3 regions of the Solibacillus ferritrahens genome follow, and region 3 is predicted to be linked to each of the others. Evidence: predicted binding sites of a transcription regulator. Region 3 holds the regulator's gene; each other region holds the start of a gene.
The links. The regulator LexA, encoded in region 3, represses DNA repair genes until DNA is damaged. The targets are predictions, from matches to a motif close to CGAACATATGTTCG.

Region 1 (8,550 bases), on a different contig from region 3:
GTTATTACAGATGGTGTATTCTCGATGGACGGCGATATTGCCAAGCTTCCAGAAATCGTGGAAATTGCAAAAGAATTTGATTTGATTACGTATGTAGACGATGCACACGGTTCAGGCGTTACAGGTAAAGGTGCCGGAACAGTAAAGCATTTCGGTCTGCAACACGATATCGACTTCCAAATCGGTACATTGTCAAAAGCAATTGGTGTTGTTGGCGGCTATGTAGCAGGGAAGAAAAACTTGATTGATTGGTTAAAAGTCCGTTCTCGTCCGTTTTTATTCTCTACCGCTTTACCACCAGGGGATGTAGCAGCAATTACTCGTGCAGTGGAGATGATTATGGAATCAACAGAGCTGCATGACAAGCTTTGGGAAAACGGTCAATATTTAAAAGACGGCTTAGCAAAACTTGGCTTTAATATTGGAGAATCCGAAACACCGATTACACCATGTATTATTGGTGAAGAAAAGCTAACGCAGCAGTTCTCAAAGCGTTTACTTGAGGAAGGCGTTTACGCAAAAGCAATCGTGTTCCCAACAGTACAAAAAGGGACAGGTCGTGTACGCAATATGCCAACAGCAGCACATACGAAAGAAATGCTGGATGAAGCATTGGCCATTTACGAAAAGGTTGGCCGTGAATTAGAAGTGATTAAGTAAAAATAATGCCCGGCACTATTATACATATAGTGCCGGGCTTTTTGTGAAATTGGCGAATATCCAGGAGGAAGTGTCCATTAAGTAAGTGAGAGTGGCGATTATTCGATTGAAATTGGCGATTAAGCTTATCTAAATGGCTATTATTGTTAAAAAAGTGGATAATATAATTTTTATTTGGCGAATAAACACCGTGTTCTTCTTTGTAAGTCAATTTTGACATTTTTAAACGGCAGTGCTTGTTTACTTGGACAGCATTTCTGTAAAAAGTCCAAGCTTCGCCACCCGCTGCATGGCTTCGTGCAAACGCTCTTCATCCACGAGTAGCCCGACACGAATATAGCCCTCCCCATACTCACCAAATCCATTTCCCGCAGCAACAGCAATATCCGCTTTTTCTAGTAAAAGGTCGGCAAATTGCTCGCTCGTATACGGTGTAGGGACAGGAAGCCAGGCAAAAAATGAGCCTTTTGGTGCCGTAATGTGCCAGCCAATTTTTTGAGCTTCTTCAACAAGGACATTTCGTCTTCGTTCATATAAATCTCGCACTTCTTCCACACAAGTTTGCTCTTCATTCAGTGCAATGGCTGCTGCATGCTGAATTGCTGGAAACTGACTGCAAAATAGATGATCTTGAATAATATTAATTGCTTCCACCATTTTCGCATTTCCTACAGCAAATCCAATACGCCATCCCGCCATATTATACGACTTCGACAAAGTATAGAGCTCAATGCCAACTTCCTTTGCACCAGGAGCCTGCAAAAAGCTTGGAGGACGCTCTCCATCAAAACCAATTGCACCATAGGCAAAGTCATGTGCAACAGCGATATGGTTTTCCTTTGCCATCTGAACGGTTTGCTCAAAAAATTCCTTTGTTGCAACACCGCCAGTAGGGTTGTTCGGGTAGTTTAAATACATTAGCTTGGCACGTTGCTTTACTTCATCAGCCAGGTCACCATAGTCCGGTAAAAACTGACTTTCTGCTTTCAATGGCATTGTATCGAACTTAACTTCGGCAAGCGCGACTCCCGACAAATAATCAGGATAGCCAGGGTCTGGAAGAAGCATGTAGTCCCCAGGATTCAATAGCGCAAGCGGAAGTTCGACTAGACCAATCTTTGTCCCGCCAAGTATTGCAACTTCTGTATGCGGATCAATCTCCACATTATACTCCCGCTTATAAAAATCAGCTGCCGCTTGTTTTAATTCCGCAATACCGCGAAATGGGGAATATTTATGTGTTTGCGGATCAGTTGCTGCCATCTGCAATGCTTCAACAATATGTGCTGGTGTTGGCTGGTCTGGATTACCCTGACCTAAATTAATGACATCACGACCTTCAGCCACTGCAGCATTCACCTTATTCAAAAGTGCTGCAAAAAATTGTGGAGGAAGCTGTTGTAGCTTTTTTGAAAATTCCATTATTCATCATCCTTTAAAAATATTAAAATTAATCTTAGTACTTTTCTAGGTTTAAGTAAAGTGAAGATTTTGATAACTTGAATTGGAATGTTACAATAGAAGGTAAGTATGCGAAAACTATATTTCGTAGGTAATTTATTTAAGGGCGGTGCTGTTTATGAAAATCGGCTGTATCCAACTAAATGTAGGTTTTGGAAAAGTAGATGAAAACTATGAGCGTGCGGAGAAGTTTATTCGTGAAGCGGCAGCAGGTGGTGCAGAAATCATCGTATTGCCGGAAATGTGGAATACAGGTTATGCACTTGAAAAATTAGGTGAGCTTTCTGATGTCAACGGTGAACGTACGAAATCATTTTTAAGTGGGTTAGCAAAGGAATTGGCAGTACATATTGTCGGTGGTTCCGTGTCGGTAAAACGTGACGACAAGTTTTATAATACGATGTACACATACAATCGTGTTGGCGAATTAGTTGGCGAGTATAGTAAAGCACATTTATTCCGTTTAATGGATGAGCATTTGTATTTAGAGTCAGGCAATGAGATGAACCGCTTTGCATTAGATGAGCTGGAGGCTGGTGGTGTCATTTGTTATGACATACGTTTCCCGGAATGGTTGCGTTCCCATGCATTGGACGGTGCAAAGGTATTATTTGTCCCGGCACAATGGCCAACTCCACGTATTGATCATTGGAAAATTTTATTGCAGGCTCGTGCCATTGAAAATCAGTGCTTCGTCATTGCGGTAAATCGCATCGCGCGCAAAGTAGAAAATTTCAACGGGCAATCGATGATTATCGGTCCATGGGGTGAGGTTCTTTGGACAGGTGCAGAAGATGAAGAGCTCGCAATTATTGATGTTGATTTTTCAAATGTTGATGAAGTGCGCGGACGAATCCCAGTTTACGAAGATAGACGCCCTGCTCTTTATGAGAAAGTGATAAAAGAATAAATTTTTGAAGCGTACCAGGTGGATATGGGTACGCTTTTTTTATGTTTCACCTAAAAAATAGAGAGTGGAGATTAAGTTGCATCAAGTGGCGAATAAAAAATTAAATTGTCTATTAAAATTGAAAGTGACGGTTATCCGTACTTAAGTGACGAATATGTAAAACCCATTGACGATTAAGTAAGTGAAGGTGGCGATTAAGTAGCTACAGTTGACGAATATAACCTTATAAGAGGCGAATAAAATTTCCCACCGTAAAAAGTTGCTATAATATCCGCTAGTTTGACTATTAAGAACTCAAATTTGGCGAAAAACATAAAATACTTGGCGAAATAAAATTACCCTTCCACAAAGTTCCCCATTACTTACCACTTGCCATCTCACATGTCTCATTTTAATATAAGAACAAACGTTCTCTTTAAGGAGATGAGCTTCATGTATGAAAATGCACCAGAACGCTCGATTATATGTATTGATATGCGTAGCTTTTACGCGAGCTGTATCGCATCGTTAGAAAATTTAAATGTGATGGAAGTGCCAATTGCAATTGTCGGTAATTTTCAGCAAAAGGGAAGCGTCGTACTTGCTGCATCACCACCGATGAAAAAGCGCTTTAATATTCTTACCGGTTCACGTTTGTATGAAATCCCGCCACATCCGGACATTCGTCTATTTGAGCCACGAATGTCACTCTTTATTCGTATGTCGATGGAAATTACACGTTTGTTCAACAATTTCGTTCCAAAAGAGGCCATTCATGTATATAGCGTTGATGAAAGCTTTATCGATTTGACAGGCACAGAAAAATTATGGGGACCTCCTGAAGAAACGGCGCAGTATATTCAACAACTTATTTACAACCAATTTGACATTCCATGTGCAGTCGGTTTTGGACCAAATATGCTCATGGCAAAGCTGGCGCTGGATATTGAAGCAAAGAAAACGGGATTTGCGAAATGGACATATAATGATGTAGCGGAAAAATTATGGCCGATAATGCCGCTATCTACAATGTGGGGAATTGGTCGTCGTACAGAAAAAACGCTGAATCATATGGGTATTTACTCTGTTTATGATTTAGCGCATACCGATTTATCCCTACTGGAAAAGCGCTTTGGAGTGTTGGGTAATCAGCTCTATTATCATGCATGGGGAATTGATCACTCGACTGTTGGTGCACCAATCCTGCAGGGGCAAATCAGCTTCGGAAAGGGGCAAATGCTCATGCGTGATTACCGCAGCCGAAAGGAAATTTTAGTCGTACTGCTTGAAATGTGCGAAGACGTAGCAAGGCGTGCAAGGGAAGCAAAGAAAATCGGACGAACGATATCATTGGGGCTTAGCTATAGTAAAGATGCCTTCGGAGGTGGATTCCATCGTTCGCGCACAATCGATGAGCCGACAAATGATACATTGAAGATTTTTGAAGTATGCAAACAATTACTCGACGAATTTTACGCAGAACGCCCAGCACGCAAAATTACGATTACATTAAGTAACATCGAAAGTGAATATTCAATGCAGCTCAGCTTATTTGATGAGAAGAGGTGGCGTAACCGTAAGCTCGGGGAAACGATGGACCGTTTACGTACAAAATACGGAACGACTGCCTTATTACGTGCTGTTTCCTATACAGATGCGGGTACAGCACTTGCACGGTCGACATTAGTAGGCGGACATAAACAATAAGGGAGTGAACGCGATGAACAAAGATAGAGGTGTGATTAAATGGACCGCGATGATGTTACCCGAGCATGTAAAGTTATTGCGTGAATGGCAGGAAGAGGACGCACTGGTGATACAGCCTGAATTGGATGAAGCTCAATTGGAACAAATTAATGAAAATTTACAGAGAGCCTATTCAGAAGCTAGCCCCATCCAATTGAAAGTATGGGAGCAAACAGGCATTTATACAATTACAGGTATTATTCAAAAAGTAAATGTACACGAACAATATGTGAAGCTAACAGACAACCGAAAAATTCTATTTCATAATATTTATGAAGCGATATTGGATGATTAAAATTCCCACTATATCTATCTAGCAGGCATTTCTCCATGCGGATTTTGTACACGTACAAATGTATCGCTGAAAAAGAATATTCAAAAAATATTGTTTTTTACAAAAGAACACCCTATAATCAATTTCATGGAAATCTTTGAACATCAAGTTTTCATTGTAGATGATTGTACTTTCCTTAAGGACAATTGTTTTTAGTGAATAAAAAATAATAGATAGAGTTCAGCAATATTTAGGGGTGGATTCGTCTTTTAAAGGATAGGGAGGCTTCATCGTGAAAAAAATTATGGTGACCGGCGCTTTAGGTCAAATTGGTTCGGAATTAGTAGAGAAATTACGTCATACGTATGGCGTTGACAATGTATTGGCAACAGATATTCGGAAAATTGATCAGCATGAAGGTCCATTTGAAGTATTGGATGTAACAGATGGGAAACGCATGCATGCGCTCGCACATGATTTTGGCGCAGATACGATGATTCATATGGCTGCACTACTATCAGCAACAGCAGAAAAAAATCCAGTTTTCGCATGGAATTTAAATATGGGCGGTTTAATGAATGCACTTGAAGTAGCACGTGAGCTCGATATGCAGTTTTTCACGCCAAGCTCAATCGGCGCATTCGGTCCTTCTACGCCAAAGGACAATACACCACAAGATACATTACAGCGTCCAACTACAATGTACGGAGTAAACAAGGTAGCGGGCGAATTATTATGTGATTATTACTATACACGCTATAGACTGGATACGCGTGGAGTCCGGTTCCCAGGGTTAATTTCGTATGTAACGCCACCAGGTGGGGGAACAACGGATTATGCGGTCGATATTTATTATAAGGCGATTGCAGAAGGTCGTTACACATCTTATATTGCAGAAGGTACGTATATGGATATGATGTATATGCCGGATGCACTACAGGCAATAGTTGATTTAATGGAAGCAGACCCGGCGAAGCTTATACATCGCAATGCGTTTAATATTTCAGCGATGAGCTTTGAGCCGTCGCAGATTGCAGCGGAAATTCAAAAGCATATTCCAAGCTTCACAATGGATTATGATGTAGATCCGGTACGTCAGGCAATTGCGGACAGCTGGCCAAATGCTATTGATTCATCAGCTGCAATTGAAGAATGGGGTTTTAAAGCAAGCTATGATTTAGAGAAAATGACGGTTGATATGCTGGAGAAACTAAAAGTACGATTAGCACAAAACGCGGTTTGATTTCTTTAACGCAATTGATTAGTGAAGCGAGTGTGGCTGTTGGAAAACAGTTCACTCGCTTTTTTATATAAGTACTAGAAAATGCACTTATGTCCCATGAAGCGGTATTTGAGCAGCTGTAATCGCAATTCCACATGCTAAATGGCAGGAGCGACCACTGGCATGTGTCGTATTAAAAGAAGAACTGACTGCATTTCTGGAAGGACAATTTGCAAAATGGTGGTTACCGGATGATATCGTATTCCTAACAGAAATTCCGAAAACTTCTGTAGGGAAGTTCTTAAAAGCAAAGCTACGCTACGCGAAAATGTGAATGAAATTTATCCACAGCTCCAAGTGTAATACAGAATTGCAGAAAAAATGGGAACGCTTCGAGTTAACGAGCGTTCCCATTTTTTGTTGCTTTTCCACCTGTGAAGAAGCGTTTCATTAAGGAAAGTCCTAGGTTGAAAAGGAAAATAATAAGCGCTACACGAAAGAATGCAACAAAATATTGCCAAACTGTCGTACTCTCAATAAAGAGTAATGACATATTGTCGACTAAAACATACGTAAAATAACCTGCAAGTGCGATGAAAAATATCCCAGCAAAAAAATCCTTTACACTCATTCATTGGCCTCCATCCGCTACTACTTAATAAGTAAACGATACCACAGGAAGGAAAGAGAAAGTAGACTAATTTATCGTAGCTTTTTTCGTCGCCTGCACTAGCGCTTCAATCGTTGCCCAGTCTTGCTCAACTAGTGCAGTAACAATTTTACTGCCGACAATCACTCCATCTGCAATGTCCCCAAAGCTTTTCACATGTTCAATTGTTGAAATGCCGAAGCCTGCTAAAACTGGGATGTTGCTTGCTGCTTTCAAATTCGCGAAATGCCCAGCAAGTTCTGTTGCAAAGCTCACACGTTCGCCAGTAATTCCATTGACTGTTACGGCATAAATAAATCCTTCACTCGCTGCGGCCAATTTTTTTATTCGCTCAACAGGACTCGTTAATGAAACGAGCTGAACAAGCGCAATGCCATGTTCCTTTAATGCAGTATGGAGTAAAGCACTTTCCTCAAACGGCATATCCGGTACGATTAGCCCTTGCACACCACCAAGCTTTGCATCCTTTGCAAAGTCTTCAATACCATATGCCAAAATTGGGTTTAAATAAGTCATTACAACTAGCGGGATATGAATTTCCTGTGAAAAGCTTGTTAACTCTGCCAACACTTTTCTTAGTGTAATACCATGCGCAAGTGCCCGTTCTCCAGCCTGTTCAATCGTTGGTCCATCTGCAACAGGATCTGTAAATGGAATACCCACTTCAACGGCCGATACACCGATTTGCTGGAGCTTTAAAATAGTTGGCTTTAATGTTTCGATACCTCCATCACCAGCCATAATGTAAGGAACAAATGCTTTATCCCCAGTTGCTAATACGTCTTCAAGCTGTTTTTGCAATGTCATTTCACGTCACCTCCAAGTTTATCCATTAATGTGTGAACATCTTTGTCCCCACGTCCTGATAAGCACACGACAATAATTTCATCTGCAGGGCGGTCTTTGGCAAATTGTGCTGCATAGTAAACGGCATGGGCACTTTCCAATGCCGGTAAAATTCCTTCCGTTTCACATAACAGCTTCACACCTTCAAGTGCCTGTTCATCTGTAACAGAAGGGTAGGATGCACGGCCTGTTTCATGTAAATGACAATGTTCAGGACCTACTCCTGGATAATCCAATCCGGCTGAAATAGAATGTGCTTCTTGAATGAATCCATTGTCATCCTGCAGTAAATACATGAAAGCCCCGTGTAGGACGCCTGTTTTCCCTTCATGAATCGCTGCTGCATGCCGATTTGTATCGATCCCTGCACCTGCTGCTTCCACACCATATAGTGCGACTTCCTTATCTTCCACAAAGGGATAGAACATGCCAATCGCATTACTGCCGCCGCCAATACAAGCAATAACTGTATCCGGAAGGCGTCCTTCCTGCTGTAAAATTTGGGCACGTGTTTCATCCCCAATGACACGCTGGAAATCACGCACAATTGTAGGGAAGGGGTGTGGCCCAAGTGCCGATCCTAAAATGTAGTGAGTATCTTCAATATGAGTAACCCAGTGTCGCAATGCTTCATTAACTGCATCTTTTAATGTTGCAGAACCTTTTTCTACCGCAACAACTTTTGTCCCGAGCAGCTCCATACGGAAAACGTTCAGTTGCTGACGGCGTACATCTTCTGCCCCCATATAAACGATACATTCCATATCAAGCAATGCACACGC
Region 2 (8,550 bases), on a different contig from region 3:
CTGTGTCTTATCCATCACGCAAAGAAAAGGCTAAGGCTGCTTCGGAAAAGAAGCGTAACGAAAAACTCGCCATTTTTCGTTACGTGACAGACTTATTTCGTCTTGTCGATACTATTTATCGTTTTTTCCGTATGATGCTGTAAAAAAGTATTTTCACCACTTAGACTAGCCACCTAAGTGGTGTTTTTTTATTTTAATATAAACCCCTTGCAAAAACAAAAAAAGCGATTGGGGGCCACCCAATCGCCTTGTACTACTGTAGATCCATCACGCATGAATCTTACTAACTTCATTGTATGAAAGTCTGGCTTACATGTCAATGAATTACTTTTATCATATGTGAATGTTACCTGAATTATACACGACTGTTACACCTTTTGATTGACAAAAGCCCGTGAAATAGCTCCGTCTGCTTCAGTATCTATACGAAGCGAACCATTGGAATAACGGTCGGCTCTTGTTAAATTGGTTACTTGGATTGTTTCATCTATACCTTTTTCTGTTTCGATTGTAAATGTATCTCTAAAACCTACAACTAAAATCGTATAAATACGGTGTGGATTCGCTTTTAGCTCTTTAAGAATCACAACACCACGCTTTGCACGATTGCCAAGCTCGAGCTCATTTAATAGCATTCGCTTAACAGCACCGCGTTGCGTCACAATAATTAACTCCTGCTCTTGCTTTGGATCTAAAATAGCGACAGCAGCTAAATACTCGCCCTCTTTTACAACTATCCCTTTAACACCTGCTGTTTTTACACCTGTCACAGGTAAATCTTCCATTGGGAATCGAATCGTATAGCTAGTATTTGTCGATAATAGAACTTCTTCCTCCTCGGTAACAAGACGCGCAAAGATCATTTCGTCGTCACCTTTAAGGTTCATCGTTTTAATTGGTTTTGAATAACGTGTTACAACATAATCCGTAAGGGCCGAACGTTTAATTTGCCCGTCTCTTGTAGCTGTAAACACATAAACATTCGACTGCTCAAATGTCTCTATTCCAATTACCTCGATAATTTCCTCATTGGAGTCAATTGGTACGATACTTGAAATATGCTGACCTAAGTCTTTCCAACGAATATCAGGCAACTCATGGACCGGCTGGTAAATATAGTGACCTTTACTCGTAAACAGCAATAAGTGATGCTGTGTATTTAAATTAGCTTCGTATATTAAGTAATCGGAGTCCTTCATTGCGAAATCCTTCCCATTGGAAGCACTATGCGAACGAAGACTTGTACGTTTAACATAACCATCTTTTGTAACGGTTACGACAACTTCCTCACTTGGAACCAATACATCGCGCGTCACTTTAATCTCTTCTATTTCTGCTTCGATAGCTGATAGACGCGGTGATGGAAAACGCTTTTTAATATCGTTTAGCTCAGTTTTAATGACACGAATTAATTTTTTCTCATCGTCCAAAATCGCTGTTAATTTTAAGATGAGTTCACTTAATTCTTCTTGCTCGCTTTGTAATTGTGTTATATCCGTATTTGTTAGACGGTAAAGTTGAAGGCTTACAATTGCTTCTGCCTGCTCTTCCGAAAAGCCGAATTTATCGATAATATTATTTTTTGCATCACGCTTGTCCTTTGACGCACGGATTGTTTCTATCACTTCGTCTAAAATCGATAATGCCTTCATAAGCCCTTCGACAATATGTAATCGATCTTGTGCACGTGTTAGATCATATTGTGATCTGCGACGTACAATTTCCTTTTGGTGATCAATATAGGCATCAAGCATAAGAGGTAACGTCATCATCATCGGACGGCGATTATGAATGGCAATCATATTAAAATTATAAGACACTTGTAAATCCGTTGATTTTAATAAAAAGTTTAAAATACCTTGTGCCTGTACATCTTTTTTTAATTCCACGACGATGCGCATTCCATCACGGTCTGATTCATCACGAATTTCTGAAATACCATCTAAACGACGATCGTTCACACGTAATTCATCCATTTTACGAATCATGTTCGCCTTATTCACTTCGAAAGGAATTTCAGAAATAATAATTTGCTCTTTATTCCCTTTTAACTGCTCGATTTCTGTGCGTGAACGAACAATAATTTTTCCTTTCCCTGTTTCAAATGCCTTTTTGATACCATCGACACCTTGTATAATGCCACCTGTCGGGAAATCAGGTCCTTTTATAACTGTCATCAGTTCATCGACTGTACAGTTTTTATTGTCTAAACGCATTAAAACTGCATCGAGAGCTTCTTGTAAATTATGTGGAGGGATGTCTGTCGCATAACCAGCAGATATTCCGGTAGCTCCATTAACCAACAGATTCGGAAAGCGTGATGGTAAAACAGTTGGTTCCATATCCTGATCATCAAAGTTTGGTACGAATTCAACTGTATTTTTATTAATATCACGCAATAGCTCTGCAGCAATGGTTGATAGACGCGCTTCTGTATAACGCATCGCAGCCGGCGGATCTCCGTCGACCGACCCGTTGTTACCGTGCATTTCAATTAACATGTGACGGCTTTTCCAATCTTGACTCATTCGGACCATCGCATCATACACAGAAGAATCCCCGTGCGGATGGTAGTTACCGATTACATTTCCGACCGTTTTCGCGGATTTACGGAATGGTTTGTCAAAAGTATTACCTTCATGGAACATCGCATATAATATACGGCGTTGTACAGGTTTTAAGCCATCGCGTGTGTCAGGTAATGCACGATCTTGAATAATATATTTTGAATAGCGACCAAAACGGTCACCCATTACTTCTTCTAATGGTAAATCCTGAAATTTCTCAACAAAACTCATTTATCTTTTGCCTCCTCATGCTGGATGAATTCATTTTCTAAAATGCTTGCATCCTCTTCCATGCCGAAGTTGACGTTAGATTCAATCCATTTACGTCGGGGCTCAACTTTATCGCCCATCAATGTTGTAATACGACGTTCCGCACGAGCACCATCTTCAATTTTTACGCGAATTAATGTACGCGTTTCCGGATTCATCGTTGTATCCCAAAGCTGGTCGGCATTCATCTCACCTAAACCTTTATAGCGTTGGATAACGTAGCCTTTGCCAATTTTCTTCGTAGCGGCACTAAGCTCCTGCTCTGTCCAAGCATATACAAGCTCCTGCTTCTTCCCAGACCCTTTAGATACTTTATACAATGGTGGCAATGCTATGTAGACTTTACCGGCTTCGATTAATGGACGCATATAGCGATAGAAAAATGTGAGTAAAAGTACTTGAATATGTGCGCCATCTGTATCGGCATCCGTCATAATGACCACTTTATCGTAGCAGGCATCTTCTACATTGAAATCCGCGCCGACACCCGCTCCTATAGTATGGATAATCGTAGCAATTTCCTCGTTTTTCATAATGTCCTGCAGCTTTGCCTTTTCAGTGTTGATAACTTTACCGCGTAAAGGCAAAATGGCTTGGAAAGTACGATCCCGACCTTGTTTCGCCGAACCGCCTGCAGAATCACCCTCTACTAAATACAGTTCGTTTCTCGCCGCATTTTTCGATTGTGCAGGCGTTAGCTTCCCTGACAGCAAAGTACTCGATTTTTTCTTTTTACCGTTTCTTGCATCATCACGTGCTTTACGAGCTGCTTCACGAACTTGATGAGCACGAATCGCCTTTCGAACTAAAGATGCCGAAAGCTCTGCGTTTTCCTCCAATACATACAATAACTTTTCAGAAACGACTGTATCGACAACATAACGCGCCTCAGATGTTCCGAGCTTGCCTTTCGTCTGACCTTCAAACTGTAGTAGATTCTCGGGAATACGCACTGAAACAATCGCGGTTAAACCTTCGCGAATGTCAACGCCTTCCAGATTTTTATCTTTTTCTTTTAATAAACCAATTTTTCTTGCATATTCATTAAACACTCGTGTTAATGCAGACTTCGCACCTGTTTCATGTGTTCCGCCATCACGTGTACGTACATTGTTTACGAACGACAGGATAGTTTCGGAATAACCGTCATTAAATTGCAGGGCAAATTCCACTTCAATTTCCTGAAGTATGCCTTCCACATATTTAACAGGATGCAGAACATCTTTTTCTTCATTCAAGTAGGCAACAAATGCTTCAATACCATTTTCATAGAAGAAAGTTTCATGCTGGCCTTGTCCGCGTTCATCAACACGCTCATCGATTAACTCAATTTTTAAACCTTTTAATAAAAATGCTGATTCACGCAGGCGCTCTGCCAGCGTGTCATAATTATACTTTGTCGCCGAAAAAATCGTTGAATCAGGTAGGAAATGTACCAATGTACCTGTTTCCTTTGTTTTTCCAATCATATCAAGGGATGTAGCTGGTTTACCACCTTGCTCGAAACGTTGGCGATAAATTTGCCCATCACGGTAAATTGTTACTTCTAAAAATGAGGACAAAGCATTTACAACAGATGAACCTACACCGTGTAAACCGCCACTCGTTTTGTAGCCACCCTGTCCAAATTTACCACCTGCATGGAGTACAGTAAAAATAATTTCCGGAGTTGGCTTACCCATTTTATGAATACCTGTAGGCATACCACGACCATGGTCTCGTACGCTAATACTATTATCTTCATGAATCTTCACGATGATATGATTACCAAATCCAGCAAGTGCTTCATCCACTGCGTTATCTACAATTTCGTACACTAAGTGGTGAAGACCTCGACTATCTGTAGAACCAATATACATCCCTGGTCTTTTTCGTACGGCTTCTAAACCTTCTAATACTTGAATGGCATCTTCATTATAAGACATACCCGATTGATTTTTAACCAAATGCAATCCCCTCCAAAAAATACAAACAAACGTTCTATTTACTACCTAATCGTACTTTCAAATATGCATGATGTCAATGTTTGAGCGTACTTTTTTAGGCTTTGCAAAGACTAATTGTATCATCAAAAACCGACGTTTAAAAGCCTATCCTTTAATAGTTGATAAACAAATGTAACTTTTTCCCTGTTTCCATCCTGTTATTACGAAAAAATAATACCTCTTTCCTTCTATTAAAAAACATTGTAGAATATTCATAACATACTATTAGTACCAACTAATAATTCTGACATTTGAAAGGAGCACAACTTCTTGATCAACGCTTTAATAATTATTTGTGCTTATTTAATCGGTTCCATCCCATCTGCATTATGGATAGGGAAAATTTTTTATAAAACAGATATCCGAAAGCAAGGCAGCGGTAATTTAGGCACTACGAATACATTTAGAGTTCTAGGTAAGAAACCTGGAATTGCTGTACTGCTACTTGATATTTTTAAAGGGACAGCAGCAGTTTTATTGCCGCTGTTAGCAATTTTCAGTGATAGTACTGTTCATCCACTTATTCTTGGTATCGTTGCAGCAGCGGGGCATATGTTCCCGATATTTGCGAGCTTCCGTGGCGGTAAAGCCGTAGCGACAAGTGCTGGTATCATCTTAGGTTATAATTTGCCATTATTCCTTGTTTTACTTACTGTATTTATCATTTCATTAAAAACGACAAAAATGGTGAGCTTAACTTCAATGATTGCATCAGCAGTGGCGATCATCTATGTAACGATTAATTGGATTGTTACGGGTGAATATGCGCTCTTTATTTTAGTAGCAATTTTAGCTTCCTTTATCTTTTATCGTCACCGCGAGAATATTATACGCATTAAAAATGGAACTGAACCAAAAATTAAAGGTTTTTAACATGCAGGCTGAAGGTTTATACTTCAGCCTTTTTTGTTTCGTTTTAGCAGGCGCGGGTTTTGTAAGTTTTTTTCATTTCCTGCATAATGACAATAGAGGTGAATTGTATGGAAATTAAATTAACTGAAAAAGCAGTCGAATGGTTTAAAGAAGAAATGGAAATAGAACATGGAGACTATATTCGCTTTTATGCACGCTATGGGGGCTCATCTCCCTTTCATGAAGGATTTTCGTTAGGAATGACACGTGAGCAGCCCCATGAAATAGGGATTGAAACCATTATAGAGAATGTACACTTCTTTATTGAAAAATCCGATGAATGGTTTTTTAGTAACCATCATCTAATTGTAGACGTCGATGAAACAACTGATGAACTTAGCTATTCATATGAAAAATAGCCTTCAAAAAGTTATAATATTTTAAATATATTGTAAATCCGTTTTTCATCCTTGTAATCGATATAATGTGTAAAGATATTGATTACAAGAAGAGGGATTACAATTGAAAGTGAAACAAGGATTTTATTGGCGCTGCCTATTTTTTATCGCAGGGATTATCGTTTTGTCACTAGGTGTTGCCTTAACGATTAAAGGACAAACAATCGGTGTAGGTTCATGGGACGTGCTCCATATAGGACTTTATAAAAATCTCGGTTTAACAATCGGGGCTTGGTCCATCATTATAGGGTTAATTATTTTAGCGATTGACTCTATGTTATCAAAAAGACTACCAAAAATAGGTACCTATTTAGATATGTTTTTAACGGGGATTTTTATTGATATCTTTTTGTATGTGCTACCTAATGCACACAACCTTTTGGAGCAAACTTTATCGTTTGTAGTAGGTATAGTGCTACTAGGTATTGGTTGTGGTATGTACATGGTGGCTAACCTCGGTGTTGGACCACGTGATACTTTAATGCTGTTATTAGTCCGTCGCCTAGGCTGGAGCGTGAACCGTGCACGTACGACAATGGAAGTATCAGTTGCTGTTGTAGGCTTCATTTTAGGCGGTCCTGTTGGTATAGGGACAGTATTTATGGCATTCGGCTTAGGACCGGTTGTTCAATGGGCCCTAAAATGGAATGAAAAGCTGTTTTACCGTGCAGCAGGTGTAGAAAGTGCCGTAATTTAAAATGAGAAGAAAGCGAACATAGTAGGTTTGCTTTCTTTTTTTTATTAACAATTGTTACAATATTCAAAAAATACTTCCGTAATTAAAATAAATCCCGCATAGTAGTAATTGGAGGTGTTTTTTAATGATACAGATTGAAAATGTCCAACTATACCGGAATGAAAAAGTAATTTTGAATAATTTAAGCTGGCATGTACAAAAAGGACAGCATTGGGCCATTTTAGGCTTGAATGGTTCAGGAAAAACAACCTTGTTAAAAGTAATCAACGGCTATATTTGGCCAAACAAAGGTAAAGTGCAAGTACTGGGTGAAACTTTCGGCAATACATATATCCCTACCCTACGGACACGCATCGGCTGGGCAAGCAATGCAATGATTGATAGCTTCAACTGGCAGGATAATGCAATCGAAATTGTGCTCAGCGGAAAATTCGGTGCGCTCCGTCTATTTAATGACGTGTCCAACGAGGAGATTGAGCAGGCACTATCCTTTATGAAACAGTTTCATTGTGATCATTTGGCAAATAAATCATTTGAGCATTTATCACAAGGTGAACGTCAACGTGTACAAATTGCACGTGCTTTAATGGCAGAACCAGAAATATTAATATTAGATGAGCCATGTGGCGGACTTGACCTTATAGAGCGGGAAAACTTACTACAAAAGATTGAGCAAATAGCCAAGTGCGATAACTGTCCTACACTTATTTATGTAACGCATCATGTAGAAGAGATTTTACCTTGTTTTAGCCATGTACTGTTAATGAAAGATGGTGAAAGCGTAGCTGCAGATACTCGCGAAGTCATATTGAATGAACAATTGCTGAGTGACTTTTTTGGCCGTGAAGTAAGTTTACAAATAGAACAAGAACGTGCATGGCTTGCAGTAAAATAAAAATGAGCCAGCAAGATATTCCCTTGCTGGCTTTTCTTATATGTGATATTCGATATTTTCCTCAACAAAATGCCATTCATAAGGTGTTTCTTGGTATACGTAATAGTTTAACCAGTTGTAGAATAACAGATGTGAATGGGCACGCCATACATTTTTAGGTGCATTTTGTGGGTCATTATTCGGGAAGTAATTAATCGGAACTTCCGTATTTTCCGGATCCTTTTCAATATCACGGAAATATTCGTCCGATAGAGTCGTCGCATCATACTCTAAATGGCCTGTAATCATGATATGCTTATTGTTTTTTGATTGGACGATAAATACACCGGCATCGTCCGAATAGCTAAGCAGACGCAAATCTGGGTGTGCACGGACTTCATCTATTGAGACAGATGTATGGCGTGAATGAGGTGCAACATATTCATCACTGAAGCCCCGTACTAAATCGACCGTTAAATCTGTTATCACATGCGAATAAACGCCGGAGCATTTTTTAGGCAGCTCAAACTTCCCGATACCGAAATGATGATACAGTGCAGCTTGTGCGCCCCAACATATATACATGATCGATGTAACATTTTGATCGGCCCAGTCCATCACATCGGTAATTTCCTTCCAATAGCCTACATCTTCAAATTGCATTTTCTCTACTGGTGCACCAGTGATAATAAGACCATCATATCGGCGGTGCTTAATCTCATCGAATGTTTGGTAGAACGTATCTAAATGTGATTTGGAAACGTTTTTGGATTCGTATGTAGCGGTATTTAAAAATGTAACATCTACCTGTAGTGGTGTGTTCCCTAGTAAGCGCAATAATTGGAGC
Region 3 (8,550 bases):
CAAAAGGTGCTCGCTGCTTTCCGAAATAATCAAGTAAGTGATTTTCATCTGCATCCTTCTACCGGATATGGCTATGATGATGAAGGTCGCGACAATTTAGAGCGTGTATATGCGGAAACTTTTGGAGCGGAAGCGGCGATTGTGCGTCCTCAAATTATATCCGGTACACATGCAATTACATTAAGTCTATTTGGCATTCTGCGTCCGGGTGATGAACTTCTTTATATTACAGGGAAGCCTTACGATACACTTCAATCAATCGTCGACGGTGGTGAAAAGGATACAGGATCATTAAAGGATTTTAAGATTGGCTATTCTCATGTTGATTTAATCGGAAATAAGGAAATCGATTGGGAAGGTGTGAAAAATGCAGTTAATGAAAATACAAAGATGATTGCAATTCAACGCTCAAAAGGTTATGCCACACGACCATCCTTTACAATTGAACAAATTTCCCAGATGGTATTAAAAATTCGTGAAATTGCACCAAATGCAGTTATATTTGTTGATAATTGCTATGGTGAATTTGTTGAATTGCTCGAACCAACGGAAGTAGGCGTCGATTTAATGGCGGGTTCTTTAATTAAAAATCCTGGCGGTGGCTTTGCGAAAATAGGAGGTTATATTGCAGGGCGTGCAGATTTAGTGGAAAAATGCGCATACCGTATGACATCCCCAGGGATTGGTGCAGAAGCTGGTGCATCGTTGAATACGTTAGCAGATTTTTATCAAGGTTTTTTCATGGCACCTCATATAGTCGCGCAAAGTTTAAAAGGCGCGATTTTTACATCGGCAATGCTTGAAGAAATCGGTATGACGACCTCCCCTCATTACACGGATGTACGTACAGATTTAATTCAGTCAGTAGCATTCCGTACTCCTGAACAAATGGTAGCGTTTTGTCGTGAAATTCAGGCAGCATCGCCAATCAATGCTCATTTCGCACCAGAACCTGCGTATATGCCTGGATATGAAGATGACGTAATTATGGCAGCAGGAACTTTCGTTCAAGGGTCAAGCATTGAATTGACAGCGGATGGTCCGATTCGTCCTCCATATACAGCTTTTGTACAAGGTGGCTTAACTTATGAACATGTTAAATATGCGATTTGTGCTGCTGTACAAAGACTAACTTAATTTGTAAAAAATCGTCCAATTTAACGGGCGATTTTTTTGTTTGTTATAAAGTTGACAAAAAAGGGTAATAGTATATTGTCAGTTCATTATTTGCTCATCACCTCTCTAGAAACAGTATATAAAATGCTAACTTAAACACTGTATGTCAGTTTTTCTAACATATAATTGACAATGAACGTAACAAGTCGTAATATAGCGGTAAGGGAGGTGAATTAAATGAGTAGTGAAATTCGACGTTCAATGCCACTATTATCGATAAGTATCGTCATGCAATTAACGGATCTAACAGCCAGACAAATTCGTTATTACGAAGAGCATGATTTAATTCAGCCACACCGTACAGAAGGTAATCGTCGGATGTTTTCATTAAATGATGTCGATATCTTATTGGAAATTAAGGATATGCTTGAACAGGGTATTAACATGGCAGGTATAAAAAAAGTATTTGACATGAAAAATGATCCAGCGATCCAGCAGGCGAGTAAAGAGGTTATTTCAGATTCAGATTTACGTAAAATTTTGCGTGAAGAAATGCGTCAAGCACAACGCATGCAAAAAACATCTCTTCGACAAGGGGATTTATCACGCTTTTATCAATAGCGTGTAAATTATATAACTTTGGTAAGAATCGTTTACTGAACAATTTTAGGAGTGTGGAATTTAGTGGGTAAATACACAAAAGAAGACATTAAGAAACTCGTACAAGAAGAACAAGTAAAATTCATTCGTTTACAATTTACAGACATTTTAGGCACAATCAAAAACGTAGAAATTCCAGTAAGCCAACTAGATAAAGCATTGGATAACAAAATGATGTTTGATGGCTCTTCAATCGAAGGTTTCGTACGTATTGAAGAATCGGATATGTACTTATACCCAGATTACGATTCATTTATGATCTTCCCATGGACTGCCGAAAAAGGGAAAGTAGCGCGATTCATCTGTGATATTTATAATCCAAACGGTACGCCATTTGCTGGTGATCCACGCAACAACTTAAAGCGTGTATTAAAAGAAATGGAAGAGTTAGGATTTACAAACTTCAACTTAGGTCCTGAACCAGAATTTTTCTTATTTAAATTAGATTCAAAAGGTGAACCAAGTTTAGAAGTAAATGACCATGGTGGCTACTTCGATTTAGCACCTACAGATCTTGGCGAAAATTGCCGTCGTGACATCGTTTTAGAGTTAGAAGAAATGGGCTTTGAAATTGAAGCTTCACATCATGAAGTTGCACCTGGCCAACATGAAATCGACTTTAAATATGCAGATGCAATTACGGCTTGTGACAATATTCAAACATTCAAGTTAGTTGTTAAAACAATTGCCCGTAAGCATGGCTTACATGCTACATTCATGCCAAAACCTTTATTCGGTGAAGCCGGATCAGGAATGCACTTTAACGTTTCTTTATTTAAAGGAAAAGAAAATGCCTTTTATGATGAGTCTACTGAATTAGGCCTATCTGAATCGGCGATGCAATTTATGGCGGGGATTCTGGAGCACGTACAAGGCTTTACAGCAATTACAAACCCAACAGTTAACTCATATAAACGTTTAGTACCAGGTTATGAAGCGCCATGTTATGTAGCATGGTCAGCGCAAAACCGTTCACCGCTTATCCGTATTCCTTCTTCTCGTGGAGTTTCAACACGTATAGAAGTTCGTTCAGTGGATCCATCTGCAAACCCATATTTAGCGATGGCAGTTATTTTAGAGGCTGGTTTAGAAGGTATTCGTAGAAAGTTAACTCCACCACCAGCAATTAACCGTAACATTTATGTAATGAACGAAGAAGAGCGTAAAGCAAACGGCATCGATAATTTACCAGCAGCTTTAGACGACGCGTTAACATTACTTGCAAAAGACGAGGTTGTGCAAAAAGCATTAGGCAACCACATTTATGCAAACTTTAAAGAAGCAAAAGAAATTGAGTTTGATATGTACCGTTCAACTGTCCACCAGTGGGAACGTGATCAATATATGAAAATGTACTAAGAAGAAAGCGTTGGGGCACTAAGCTCCAACGCTTTTTTTCTTTGTTAATGAAAAAAACCGGCAATAAAAATTGCCGGTTTGGGGATGATATTCGATTATTTATTACCGTTTTGGGAACGAATTTTAGCAAATAATCCAGAAGCTTGCTGCTTTTTGGCTTCAGCTTGTTGATTTTGCTTTTTAACTTGGCTTACATCTGTTTCCATTCCAAACTCCGCGTTCATTGAACTTAGTTTCTTTTGTAAACCACTATTTGCAAAAATACCAGAAGCTTGCTGCTTTTTAGCTTCAGCTTGTTGGTTTTGCTTTTTAACTTGGTTCACATCGGTCTCCATACCAAATTCCGCGTTCTTTGAACTTGGATTTTTTTGTAAACCGTTATTAGCGTATAAACCAGAAGCTTGCTGCTTTTTGGCTTCAGCCTGCTGGTTTTGCTTAATAACCTTGTTAACGTCTGTTTCCATTCCAAATTCAGTATTCATGTTTTTGTTGTTTTTCATGAATATCACCTCCTGAATTTATTCTGTTCAGAGGTTGCTTTATTATGCTGTGGTATATTTTAACTTTTTAATAAAAGGGATTTTTATCTGTTAAATTGAATTTAAAATTACATACTATAATGGAGGTACTTATGGGCTCAAGAATTATGCATGCTATTATTGCTTATAAAGTGGCAGAGGCATTAAACATACAAGATCAAGCAACATTTATAATAGGTGGAATTGCAGCAGATGCAGCCATAATGGCTAAAGACGCATCACATTTTTACAGTGGAGAGCTACAAAGGTTTACTAGAACAATTAATTACGAAGCATTTTATAAAAAGTATAAAAATGAGGTTTCAAAAAACTATATCAATGGTTATTATGTACATTTAATTGCCGATGATTTATGGTTGCAGGGATTTTTCATCCCTTGGTTAAAAAATCGTTTGGAAGCAAAGCCCGAACTGTTGAATGTTTATCATAACGATTTTAAAATTTTAAATGCACAATTAGTTGAGCACTATCATTTGAATGAACAGCTTTCTGCATTATTGAAAGAGCCCTTTGAAATATGTTATTTGCAGGAGGTTTCCCATGAGGAAGTAACTGCATTTATTCCTAGTATTTTAAGTGACCTGCAATATGATACAGAAATACTCAAAATACCGCTTACTGTATTTACAATGGAGCAAATAGTCGGCTATATTGAAACTTCAATAGAGAAGAGTATTTTATTATTAAAACAATCGAGTAAGAACAACTTATCAATTCAGAAAGGATACTAATATGGATTTCAATACTGTAATACAGGAATTAGAAACATTAGGAAAAGAACGTACAAAAAAAATATATATGTCAAACGGGGCCAAGGAGCCAGTATTTGGTGTAACGATTGGATCGATGAAACCATATGTTAAGCAAATAAAAATAAACCATGAACTTGCAGAACAATTATATGCAACGGGTAACTATGATGCAATGTACTTTGCAGGAATCATCGCCGATTCAAAAGCAATGTCGGAAGCAGATTATAATCGATGGATGGACCAGGCTTATTTTTATATGATATCTGATTATGTGGTTGCAGTTACATTAGCAGAATCCGATATTGCCCAACAAGTAAGTGATAAATGGATTGCAAGTGGAGACGAGTTGAAAATGTCTGCTGGCTGGCATTGTTATTGCTGGCTCCTCGGTAATAGAAAAGATGAGGAGTTCTCAGTTGAGAAACTGCGGGGAATGCTTAAACAGGTAAAACAAAATATCAATTTGGTACCGCTACGTACACAAGTTGCGATGAATAACTTTGTAATGACTGTCGGTGTTTCTTTTAAGCCTTTACATAATGAAGCATTGCAAATTGCTAATGATATTGGTGTAGTGGAAATTAAGCGTGAAGGAAAAAAGCCCGGAAAATTACACGCGTATGCAGAAATAGTAAAGCAAGTTGAAAAAGGGCGTATCGGATTTAAACGTAAATATGTTCGTTGTTAATTGTAGAGAGTAATACCTTGTTATTTCACAATATAATTGTATAAACTAAAATTAGGAAATTCCAAGGAGGCCAATTACATGAAAAAAAGTATTGCAATTGATATGGACCAAGTATTAGCTGACTTTTATTCAAAGTTACGTATTACTTACAATGAGAATTTCGGTACTTCCTTTACGGAAGAAGAATTTTTGTTGACTACACAGCGTGATTTACCACGTGAAGATGCAAAGAAACTGTTTGCACTATTAAATGAGCCAGATTACTTCCGCGATTTGGCGTTACTAGATGAAGATGCAATTGAAGTCATTCAGGAGCTTCAGGAGCATTATGAAATTTTTATAGCTACTGCTGCAATGGATGTACCAGGATCATTTACTGCCAAATATGATTGGCTAATCAAACATTTACCATTCATTAAAACACAAAATATTGTATTTTGCGGGAATAAAGCGGTTATACATACCGATTATTTAATTGACGACAATCCAAGGCAGCTTGCGTCATTTAAAGGAACAGGACTATTGTATTCAATGCCATACAATACGGCGGAAGAAGGATATACACGCGTTCATAATTGGAAAGAAATTAAGCAATATTTTTTAAAACAACTCGAAATTGTTTAATCGTAAAGGGATTGCATTTAAGCAATCCCTTTTTTTATAAATTTTTGTAGTCATCTAAGGCGATATAATAGTATAATTTAAATTATTTGAATTATCTTTTAACTTTAAGGGGATAGAAGGAATGAAGCCGATTATTGGGTTAACGATGTATGACTTTGATAAAAAAATGGATATTAATAATGTCTATTTAACATCAATAGAACAAGCAGGTGGCATTCCGATTTGTATACCGAATGCGACAGCAGAAAATGTAGAGGCTCTATTGGCTATTGTTGATGGCCTTGTATTGATTGGTGGTGCGGATATTGACCCATTAATATTTAATGAAGAGCCACACCCTAATATTGGGAGCGTAGTGCGAAAGCGTGATGATAGCGATCTTTTGCTAATGAATGAAGCATTTAAAAGACAAATACCCATTCTAGGCATCTGCCGAGGACAGCAGATTATGAATATAGCCTTTGGGGGGACGATCATTCAGGATATTCCATCACAGGTGGAAAATATAGTCCAACATAAGCAACCATCCAAGCGCGGAGAATTAGCCCATACTGTGGATGTGAAAACACAAAGATTTAAAGAGATTTTTGGTGAAGCATCTTTTCGTGTAAACACTTTCCATCACCAATCAGTAGGTAAGCTGGGGAAAGGGCTAGTCACATCGGCTGTTGCAAAAGATGGTATTATTGAGGGAATCGAACACGAATCCCATCCTTATTGTGTTGCTGTTCAGTGGCACCCTGAAGAGTTGGCGCCAAATGGTGATGTTTATGCGCAACGTTTATTTAGCAGTTTTATAAATGCATGTAAAAAGTAGAGGAAAATCCAGTCGATTTCGGCTGGGTCTTTTTTGTTTGAAATAGAAAAAGCCTGCCGATTCTATTAGAATGGCAAGCTTCTTAATTAATGAATATTTCGATATAGCCCAACTACTTTTCCTAAAATAGATACTTGATTAACAATGATTGGCTCCATCGAACTGTTTTCAGGCTGTAAGCGGAAATGAGTTTTTTCTTTATAGAAACGCTTGACAGTCGCTTCATCTTCTTCGGTCATTGCAACGACGATTTCTCCATTGCTCGCAGTGGAAGTTTTCTTGACAATAACGTAATCCCCATTTAATATGCCGGCTTCAATCATTGATTCACCCATTATTTCAAGCATAAATAATTCATCTTCTGATGAACCATATGCATCGGGTAACGGGAAATATTCTTGGATATCTTCAATGGCCGAGATAGGTAAACCAGCTGTAACTTTACCGATTAATGGTACGTGAATTACACCTTGTTTAGCTATTGATAGCTCTTCTTGATCCAAAATTTCAATGGCACGCGGTTTAGTAGGATCGCGACGTATAAGCCCTTTACTCTCTAATCGAGCTAAATGCCCGTGGACAGTTGAGCTAGAAGCTAAGCCTACAGCCTCTCCAATTTCACGAACTGATGGCGGATAGCCTTTTGAACGAACTTCCTCTTTTATAAAAGTTAGAATAGCTTCTTGTCGTTTGGAAATTTTTTGTGTCAACTAACTCACCTCTTTATCATGCTATTTTTCTTAGTGTAAGTATAGCAGTATGCGAACACGAATGCAAACATAAGTTCGAAAAAACGATTGACAAAAACATATGTTCGTATTATTATGAGAACAAACATTCCGAACATATATTCGAAAGAGGGGTTTTTCTTATGAAAAAAATCAAATTAAATAGCTTTACATCAATGTTTCTAATGTTCTCTATTGTGTTATTAGTATTAATCTTCCATAAAGACGATAATATAGAATTATACGAACAAGTATCTATCGGACAAGGGGATACTTTATGGTCGCTTGCGGAACATTATCGTGGTAAAATGGCAACGCATGATTGGATTAACGAAGTGAAAAAAGAAAACGGCCTACGAGATGGAAAAGTTGTTTCAGGGCAAATATTGGTGGTGCCAGTTGAAAAGGAAGCACAATATATTGTCCAGTTGAATGACTCCTCCGATGTGTCGACAATTAAGGTAGCGAGAGATAATAATGACAAAAACTAAAGCAGTTATTTATTGCCGTGTCAGTACCGAAAAAAGTGCGCAGGAAACATCGTTGCTGCGTCAACAGGAAGAACTGACGAAATATGCTGTAACATTCGGTTTTAAAGAAGTAGAGATTTTTACGGATCAACATAGTGGCTATGACGTGGAACGTGATGGTTTACTGGATATGCTCGATTATATGAGAGAATATAAAATCAAAGTATTATTTGTACAAGACGAAACACGTTTAGGACGAGGGAATGCAAGAATGGCAGTTCTCCATCTTTTACAAAAATACGAGGCGACTGTTTATACATTGAATGATGCTGGTCCTGTAGTATTAAACGAGATGGATACGATGCTACTCGAAATATTGGCTGTAGTTGAAGAGTATCAGCGCCGTATGCATAATGCAAAAATTCGTCGAGGAATGCGTCGAGCAGTAGAAAATGGATATCAACCCCAAAATAATTTAAAAAACCGTGGAAATATTGAAGGGCGTGAACGAAAAGAAGTGCCGGTAGAAGAAATTGTACAGCTTCGTCAAAAAGGCTTAACGTTTGCTGAAATTGCCACTACGTTATCAGGATTGGGTATACCAATCAGTAAAGCAACAGTACATAGACGATATATTGAATATATAGAACAACTAAAAAAGTAGTCACATGCCATTTAAATATCTCAACAGCAAATAAAGAAAATAAAAAAACAAATAGTTTAAAAAACAGAAGCCATGTCATTCGAACATGGCTTCAGATTGTCGACAAAAGGCATCGAGAGCTCGTCTCTCGATG

Region 1: SNE38_RS05625 (Y-family DNA polymerase) is a predicted target of LexA. The motif match lies at 3,431-3,444, and genes of this name have one in related genera.
Region 2: parE (DNA topoisomerase IV subunit B) is a predicted target of LexA. The motif match lies at 4,806-4,819, and genes of this name have one in related genera.

Annotation. Positions count from the first base shown of each region.
Region 1 is NZ_JAXCLE010000004.1:65,934-74,483, forward strand. Features, by position in the region: gene SNE38_RS05610 (glycine C-acetyltransferase) at 1-660, shown strand, start outside; gene SNE38_RS05615 (pyridoxal phosphate-dependent aminotransferase) at 901-2,082, opposite strand; gene SNE38_RS05620 (carbon-nitrogen family hydrolase) at 2,240-3,031, shown strand; gene SNE38_RS05625 (Y-family DNA polymerase) at 3,464-4,717, shown strand; gene SNE38_RS05630 (YolD-like family protein) at 4,731-5,051, shown strand; gene SNE38_RS05635 (L-threonine 3-dehydrogenase) at 5,323-6,273, shown strand; partial or broken gene SNE38_RS05640 (AMP-binding enzyme) at 6,348-6,586, shown strand; gene SNE38_RS05645 (sulfate permease) at 6,650-6,883, opposite strand; gene trpA (tryptophan synthase subunit alpha) at 6,950-7,729, opposite strand; gene trpB (tryptophan synthase subunit beta) at 7,726-8,550, opposite strand, start outside.
Region 2 is NZ_JAXCLE010000012.1:23,081-31,630, reverse strand. Features, by position in the region: gene SNE38_RS12585 (hypothetical protein) at 3-143, shown strand; gene parC (DNA topoisomerase IV subunit A) at 369-2,798, opposite strand; gene parE (DNA topoisomerase IV subunit B) at 2,795-4,783, opposite strand; gene plsY (glycerol-3-phosphate 1-O-acyltransferase PlsY) at 5,093-5,695, shown strand; gene SNE38_RS12565 (HesB/YadR/YfhF family protein) at 5,803-6,093, shown strand; gene SNE38_RS12560 (YczE/YyaS/YitT family protein) at 6,203-6,829, shown strand; gene SNE38_RS12555 (ABC transporter ATP-binding protein) at 6,954-7,724, shown strand; gene metA (homoserine O-acetyltransferase MetA) at 7,761-8,550, opposite strand, start outside.
Region 3 is NZ_JAXCLE010000007.1:79-8,628, reverse strand. Features, by position in the region: gene SNE38_RS08510 (methionine gamma-lyase family protein) at 1-1,137, shown strand, start outside; gene SNE38_RS08505 (MerR family transcriptional regulator) at 1,354-1,737, shown strand; gene glnA (type I glutamate--ammonia ligase) at 1,801-3,135, shown strand; gene SNE38_RS08495 (gamma-type small acid-soluble spore protein) at 3,231-3,635, opposite strand; gene SNE38_RS08490 (hydrolase) at 3,767-4,405, shown strand; gene SNE38_RS08485 (DNA alkylation repair protein) at 4,407-5,114, shown strand; gene SNE38_RS08480 (5' nucleotidase, NT5C type) at 5,193-5,738, shown strand; gene SNE38_RS08475 (gamma-glutamyl-gamma-aminobutyrate hydrolase family protein) at 5,860-6,555, shown strand; gene lexA (transcriptional repressor LexA) at 6,642-7,265, opposite strand; gene yneA (cell division suppressor protein YneA) at 7,427-7,774, shown strand; gene SNE38_RS08460 (YneB family resolvase-like protein) at 7,761-8,417, shown strand.